3 regions of the Mesorhizobium shonense genome follow, and region 2 is predicted to be linked to each of the others. Evidence: predicted binding sites of a transcription regulator. Region 2 holds the regulator's gene; each other region holds the start of a gene.
The links. Region 2 encodes PhoB, which activates phosphate uptake and scavenging genes when phosphate is short. Its sites were predicted from a motif close to TGTCATNNANCTGTCAT; they were not measured.

Region 1: the regulator PhoB is predicted to act here: its motif matches at 1,070-1,086, upstream of ABID26_RS29600 (alkaline phosphatase D family protein).
Region 3: the regulator PhoB is predicted to act here: its motif matches at 1,024-1,040, upstream of ABID26_RS33340 (YdcH family protein).

Annotation. Positions count from the first base shown of each region.
Region 1 covers NZ_JBEPLM010000016.1:21,416-23,680, forward strand. The annotation lists gene ABID26_RS29595 (MFS transporter) at 1-899, shown strand, start outside; gene ABID26_RS29600 (alkaline phosphatase D family protein) at 1,158-2,265, shown strand, end outside.
Region 2 covers NZ_JBEPLM010000012.1:237,665-239,929, reverse strand. The annotation lists gene pstB (phosphate ABC transporter ATP-binding protein PstB) at 1-190, shown strand, start outside; gene phoU (phosphate signaling complex protein PhoU) at 209-916, shown strand; gene phoB (phosphate regulon transcriptional regulator PhoB) at 934-1,623, shown strand; gene ABID26_RS27135 (ROK family transcriptional regulator) at 1,949-2,265, opposite strand, start outside.
Region 3 covers NZ_JBEPLM010000022.1:42,420-44,684, forward strand. The annotation lists gene ispG (flavodoxin-dependent (E)-4-hydroxy-3-methylbut-2-enyl-diphosphate synthase) at 1-518, opposite strand, end outside; gene ABID26_RS33340 (YdcH family protein) at 775-954, opposite strand; gene ABID26_RS33345 (YdcH family protein) at 1,206-1,409, shown strand; gene ABID26_RS33350 (IclR family transcriptional regulator) at 1,489-2,265, opposite strand, start outside.

The DNA of each region.
Region 1 (2,265 bases), on a different contig from region 2:
TCGTCAATCGCTGGTTCAAGACCAATCGCGGTCTGGTGATGGGGCTGATGTCGGCCTCCAGCGCCACCGGCATGCTGGTGTTCCTGCCTTTGATCGCCTCGCTGGCCCAGGCCGGCGGCTGGAAGCCGGTGGCGATCGCCGTGGCGCTGGCAACGGCCGCGCTGATCCCGCTCGTCCTCCTGCTGGTGCCGGAGCGTCCGGCCTCGATCGGCCAGGTGCGCTTCGGCGCCGACGCGGACGACGTGCCGCCGGTTTCGCCGGCCTCGCAAGGCAATTTCCTGGCGCATACGCTCAACACGCTGCGCCGCGCGGCAGGTACCAGGGTGTTCTGGTATCTCTTCGCCACATTCTTCGTCTGCGGCTTCACCACCAACGGTCTCGTCGGCACGCATCTCATCGCCTTTTGCGGCGACATGGGCATCGGCGAGGTGCAGGCGGCCGGGCTCTTATCGATGATGGGCATCTTCGACCTGATCGGCACGACGCTGTCCGGCTGGCTCACCGACCGCTTCGATCCGCGCAAGCTGCTCGGTGTCTATTATGCCGTGCGCGGCCTGTCGCTGATCTATCTGCCCTATTCGGGCTTCTCGGCGGTCAGCCTGATCATCTTCGCCGTGCTCTATGGGCTCGACTGGATCGCCACGGTGCCGCCGACGCTGCGGCTCGCCAACGAAGCCTTCGGCGACCGCAGCGGCCCGATCGTCTTCGGCTGGATCGTCGCCGGCCACCAGGTGGGTGCGGCCGCGGCTGCTGCCTTCGGCGGCACGATGCGGGAATTGCAGGGCAACTACGAGCTTGCGTTCATGATCGCGGGTATGACGGGTATCGCGGCGGCCTGTATCTCGCTGTTGATCAATACCACCAAGCCGGCTTTCGAACCGGAGCCGCAAGCGGCTTGAGGTGGCTTAATCTCCCCCCTCGGGGGAGATGGCCGCGGAGCGGCCAGAGGGGGTCGGGCCGACCGGGCTCGGCCTACTGCTGCGAAGGGGGGTTGGCACTCCACGCGAGGCGACCCCCTCTGTCGCCTTCGGCGACATCTCCCCCTCGAGGGGGGAGATCACCTGTTCACTGTTATCAAAACTTCATGGTTCCGATATGCGCCTGAAACATTGAGGCGAGAGCTTGGCGGTCCCGTTCAACGCCATCCGGAGACAGCCATGAACAAGCTCTCGTTGACCCGCCGCGCTTTCGTCACCTCAGCCAGCGCCTTTGGCCTTGTCGGCGCCTCCGGTCTCGCGCTGCCCTACTATTCGCGCGCCAGCCAGCGCCCGGCCTTCACCCACGGTGTCCAGTCCGGCGACGTCGACGCCACCTCCGGCATGGTCTGGACCCGCACCGACCGCCCGGCGCGCGTCATGTACGAAGTGTCGACGACTGAGAGCTTTTCCGATGCGACGAGGCTTGCGCCGATCGATACCTCGCCGGCCAGCGACTATACGGTAAAGCGGCTGCTCACCGACCTCGCCTCCGACCAGGACATTTTTTACCGCATGGTCGCCGCCGACCTTTCCGACATCAACGCCGTCTCCGAGCCGATCGTCGGCCGTTTCCGCACCGCGCCGGCCTCCAAGCGCGACGTGCGCTTCGCCTGGTCGGGCGATACCGCCGGTCAGGGCTGGGGCATCGACGACATCGGCATGAAGACCTACTCCACCATCGCCAAGCACACGCCCGACTTCTTCCTGCATTCCGGCGATACGATCTATGCCGACGGCGCCATGAAGGACGAGGTCGATCTGCCCGGCGGCGGCAAGTGGAAAAACGTCGTCATGGTCGACGGCAAGCGCAAGGTCGCCGAGACGCTGGACGAATACCGCGACCAGTGGAAGTACAACATGATGGACAAGCACGTGTTGGGTCTCTCCGCCATCTGCCCGACCTTCTACCAGTGGGACGACCACGAGGTGCTGAACAACTGGTCGGATTCGAAGGATCTCACCGCGGACAACCGCTACAGCGAAAAATCCATCCATGTGCTGGCGGCCCGCGCGGCGCGCGCTTTCCATGAGATGACGACGATCCGCTACGAGCCGTCGGAGCCCGGTCGCGTCTACCGCAAGATCGCCCACGGGCCGTTGCTCGACGTCTTCTTCCTCGACATGCGCTCCTATCGCGGTCCCAACGGCCCCGGCATGGAAGAGACGCTGACGCCGAAGTCGCGCATGCTCGGCGAGCAGCAGACGCAGTGGCTGAAGCGCGAGCTGGCGAATTCCAAGGCGACCTGGAAGATCATCGCCGCCGACATGCCGCTCGGCCTCGTCGTCT
Region 2 (2,265 bases):
GATCGACGAACTGCAGGCCGACTACACGATCGTGATCGTCACCCACAACATGCAGCAGGCGGCGCGCGTGTCGCGGCAGACGGCGTTCATGTATTTGGGCGAGCTGGTCGAGTTCGACCGGACCGAGAAGATCTTCACCTCGCCCCGCGAGAAGCGCACGCAGGACTACATCACCGGCCGCTTCGGCTGAGTTCATACGAGGACATAAATCATGGCCCATACGGTCGCTTCCTTCGACGAGGATCTCGGGCAGATCAGCCGGCTCATCCGTGACATGGGCGATCTTGCCGGCTCGATGGTCGGCGCCTCGACCAAGGCTCTGCTCAATTCCGACAATGCTTTGGCGCAGCGCGTCGTCTCCGACGACGCCATCATGGACGCGCGCCAGCGCGAGCTCGACGACCGCGCCATCACGCTGATCGCCAAGCGCCAGCCGATGGCCGACGACCTGCGCAGCGTGGTCGGCGCGATCCGCATGGCCGGCGACCTCGAGCGCATCGGCGATCTCGCCAAGAACATCGCCAAGCGGGTCGGCTCGGTCGGCGTCAGCGCGGCGCCGCGCGACCTGTCGCATTCCATCGACTCGATGGCGCAGCTGGTGCTGATCCAGGTCCAGGGCGTGATCGAGGAGTACACCGCGGGCGACGCCACGGCGCTTGCCAAGCTCCGGAACGACGACGAGCGCGTCGACGTCAAATACACCTCCGTCTTCCGCGAGCTTTTGACCTACATGATGGAGGATCCGCGCAACATCACGGCCTGTACGCATCTCCTGTTCTGCGCCAAGAATCTGGAGCGCATCGGCGACCATGTCACCAACATCGCCGAGAATGCCTATTACGTGCTGACCGGCACCCAATTGCCCGCGAATCGTCCGAAGCAGGACGAGACGGCGATGTCGGCGCCGGCGGCCTGAGCAAAGGTGCCTGACAAATGATCGCCCCACGCATCATGGTGGTGGAGGACGAGGAGCCGCTGGGGGTGCTGCTCCGCTACAATCTCGAATCCGAGGGTTATCAGGTCGAGGTGGTGACCCGCGGCGACGAGGCCGAGATCCGCCTGCAGGAGAACGTGCCCGACCTTCTGGTGCTCGACTGGATGGTGCCGGCGGTTTCCGGCATCGAGCTTTGCCGGCGCCTCAGGATGCGGCCGGAGACCGAACGGCTGCCGATCATCATGCTGACCGCGCGCGGCGAGGAAAGCGACAGGGTGCGCGGCCTCTCGACGGGGGCCGACGACTACCTGGTCAAGCCGTTCTCGACGCCGGAATTCATGGCCAGGGTCAAGGCGCTGTTGCGCCGTGCCAAGCCGGAGGTGCTGTCCAGCGTGCTCAAGGTCGGCGACATCGTGCTCGACCGTGAATCGCACCGCGTCTACCGCAAGAAGAGCGAGATCAGGCTCGGCCCAACCGAGTTCCGGCTGCTCGAATTCATGATGCGGCATCCCGGCCGCGTGTTCTCGCGCAGCCAGCTGCTCGACAATGTCTGGGGCGAGACGATCTATATCGACGAGCGCACCGTGGACGTGCATGTCGGACGCCTGCGCAAGGCGGTCAACAACGGCCGCATGCCCGACGTCATCCGCACGATACGCGGGGCTGGCTACGCGATCCGCGAGGATTAAGTTTCAGGCACCGATGTTCTGACAGGTTATGCACTTCCAACATCCACGCTGGGGAGTAGCCGAGACGCTTTTGCTTCGTCATCCACGGGCGGAGCAAGGAGCGTAGCGACGCGGCGAAGACCCGAGGATCCATGCCGTGACTTCCACGCGCCGCGGCGGTGCAGAATTCTGCTCCGCGCCCTGCGTCCGAGGTAACGGCATGGATTCCAGGGTCTCCGCGACGGAGCTTCGCTCCTGCTTCGCCCTGGAATGACGAAGCTGCGGGGCTTTCGCTAATCTCCGGCGCCTGGCAGGACACGGAACCCAACGATCACTTCAAGGCTGATCAGGCTACGTTCTTGCCCATCCCCGCTCGCGCTTGGGCGCCCGGCGCGAAAATCTCCTGGTCGACGAAGCTCAGCGCGCGCATGGCGCAGCCTTCGCGGATCAGCGGCAATTCGTTCGGCTCGGTGTCGAAGGAGATCGATTTGGAGTGCTGGCCGCCGGCGGTCTGGGCGATGGCTTCCCGCAGCGCCGGCTCGATCAGGTCGAAAGCCGCCGCGCTGACGCCGACCATGGCGACCGGCGCCGGGTCGATCAGCGCGAACAGGCTGCCCAGCCCAAAGCCGAGCGCCTCGCCCGCCCGGCGATAGGCCTCGCGCT
Region 3 (2,265 bases), on a different contig from region 2:
GGCGAGCCCCGGGCCTGGTTCTCGTCCATCAGCCGGGTCAGGAGCTCCTGGTCGAGGGAGCCCCAGTTGACGCCGATGCGCACCGGCTTGTCGTACCTGATCGCCATCTCGACGATCGCGGCGAACTGGCGGTCCTTCTTCTCCTTGAAGCCGACATTGCCGGGATTGATGCGGTATTTCGCCAGCGCCTCGGCGCAGGCCGGGTGATCGGCGAGCAGCTTGTGGCCGATATAGTGGAAATCGCCGACCAGCGGCACGTTGACGCCGAGCCTCAACAGCCTCTCCTGGATGCGCGGCACGGCGGCAGCGCTCTCGTCGCGATCGACGGTGATGCGCACGATCTCCGAGCCGGCGCGATTGAGCGCCGCGACCTGGGCGACGGTCTGGTCGACATCGGCGGTGTCGGTGTTGGTCATCGACTGCACGACGACCGGCGCGCCGCCGCCGACCGTCACGCCGCCGACGTCGACGCCGACTGATGCCCGGCGCGGGAAAGGAGAAGAAAAATATCCGGTCATGCCGGCCGCCTTCATCTGGAAGTTCCGGGCATGAGGTGGCGGAGCAAAGATGGCTTGTCAATGGCAAGCGGCAGCCACGGTCCGCAAATCGGCTGACCTTGATCGGCGGCCGCGCAACTCAACCAACCACATCGGGTTGCGAGACGCGCCCCGAAAATGGTCAGGTAATTTCGGTGTAAAGCACCAACCCGGCGGCATTTCTTGCCACCGGTGGGGTTGCACCACGACGGGTGCGGTGATGTTGCCTAGAGGAGCTTCAGTGTGCCGTCGGTTTCGCCTTCAGCTTTTCAATCTCGTCCTTGATTGCCAACTTGCGCCGCTTGAGATTGGCGATTTCGAGGTCGTCTACCGAAGGATGCATCATCGCATCGGTGATTTCGCGCTCGATGTCGCCGTGCTTCCGCTGCAGCTCATCAAGATGGGATGCAAGAGACATGATTGGTTCTCCCTTTCATGGTTTCCTCGATTGCAGCCGCCGCAGGCTCGTCCACCGCAGGTCGCTACTGTGACGGCACAATGACAGTCTGCCACCAACCAATCTCGATGTCGAATGCCCAGTGGTAGCATTCCACGACAATGTGAAATGTGATATCAGCGGCGCGCCGGTGACAAGACCGACAAGTCACAAACCCCACCGGCCCCGCCCAAAGGCCCATCCCTGGGCGACGCATACGCAGACGGTAGATAATGTCCGAACAGGAACAGGCTGAGATACGCCTAGAATATTCCCGGCTCAAACAGGAACACGCCGATTTCGACGCCGCCATCAACGCGATGATCGCCATGGGTTGCGACCCGCTACAGATCCAGCGCATGAAGAAGAAGAAGCTTCTGCTGAAGGACCGGCTGATGGCGCTCGAAGACCGCATCATCCCCGACATCATCGCCTAATGCATGTCGCCCAGGATTGAAGCGCGGCGCCTGGATCCATTTCAGCGCGACGCGCTTTAGCCGAAACTTTTCGCTCGTCCTACGAGATCGAAAGCCGCGCCGCGCGCTCGCGCAGCAGCGCGACCAGTTCGCCTGTCCGCTCCTGCGAGGTGTCGATCGGCACCACCAGGCACATCGTCGCCTCGACCGTGCCGGGCGCTGAAAAGACCGGCGCCGCCAGGCATTTGGTATAGGCGTCGACGAGGCCCGACGTCACGCAATAGCCGGTGACGCGGGCTTTTCCGATGTCGTCGATGAAATCCTCGAGCTCGATCTTGCGGCCGTCGGGCAGCACGAGATCGTCCTCGCAGATCATGGCTTCGATCCGATTGCGTTCGAGGCCGGCGAGCAGCAGCCGGCCGGAAGCTGTCCAGGGCAGCGGTATCTGCAGGCCGGTGGCGGAGCTGATACGGAACGGCCGGGTGCCTGGGCTCGAATGGACGATCGTGTAGCGGCCGCTCTGCAGCATGCAGAGCTCCGAGGTCTCGCCCGTCTCGCGCGACAGCGCGTCGACCTCCTGCCGTCCGCGCCGCAACAGGTCGTTGCCGCGCATATAGGCCATTCCATAGAGGTAGAGCTTCTTGCCGAAATAGACGCGATTGCCGTCGCCGGCCATCTCCAGCAGGCCGGCATCGACCAGCTCGCGCACCAGCGTGTAGGTCGTCGAACGCGGCGCGTTGAGCCCCTTGGCCAGCTCGCCGATGCCGATCGCGCGCTGCGTGGCATGCAGGAACTCCAGAATGTGCAGCACGCGGTTGAGGCCCTTTTCGCGCGAGTTCGCGGGCTTCTCTTCGTCGGTGCCAATAGCTGGCCATTC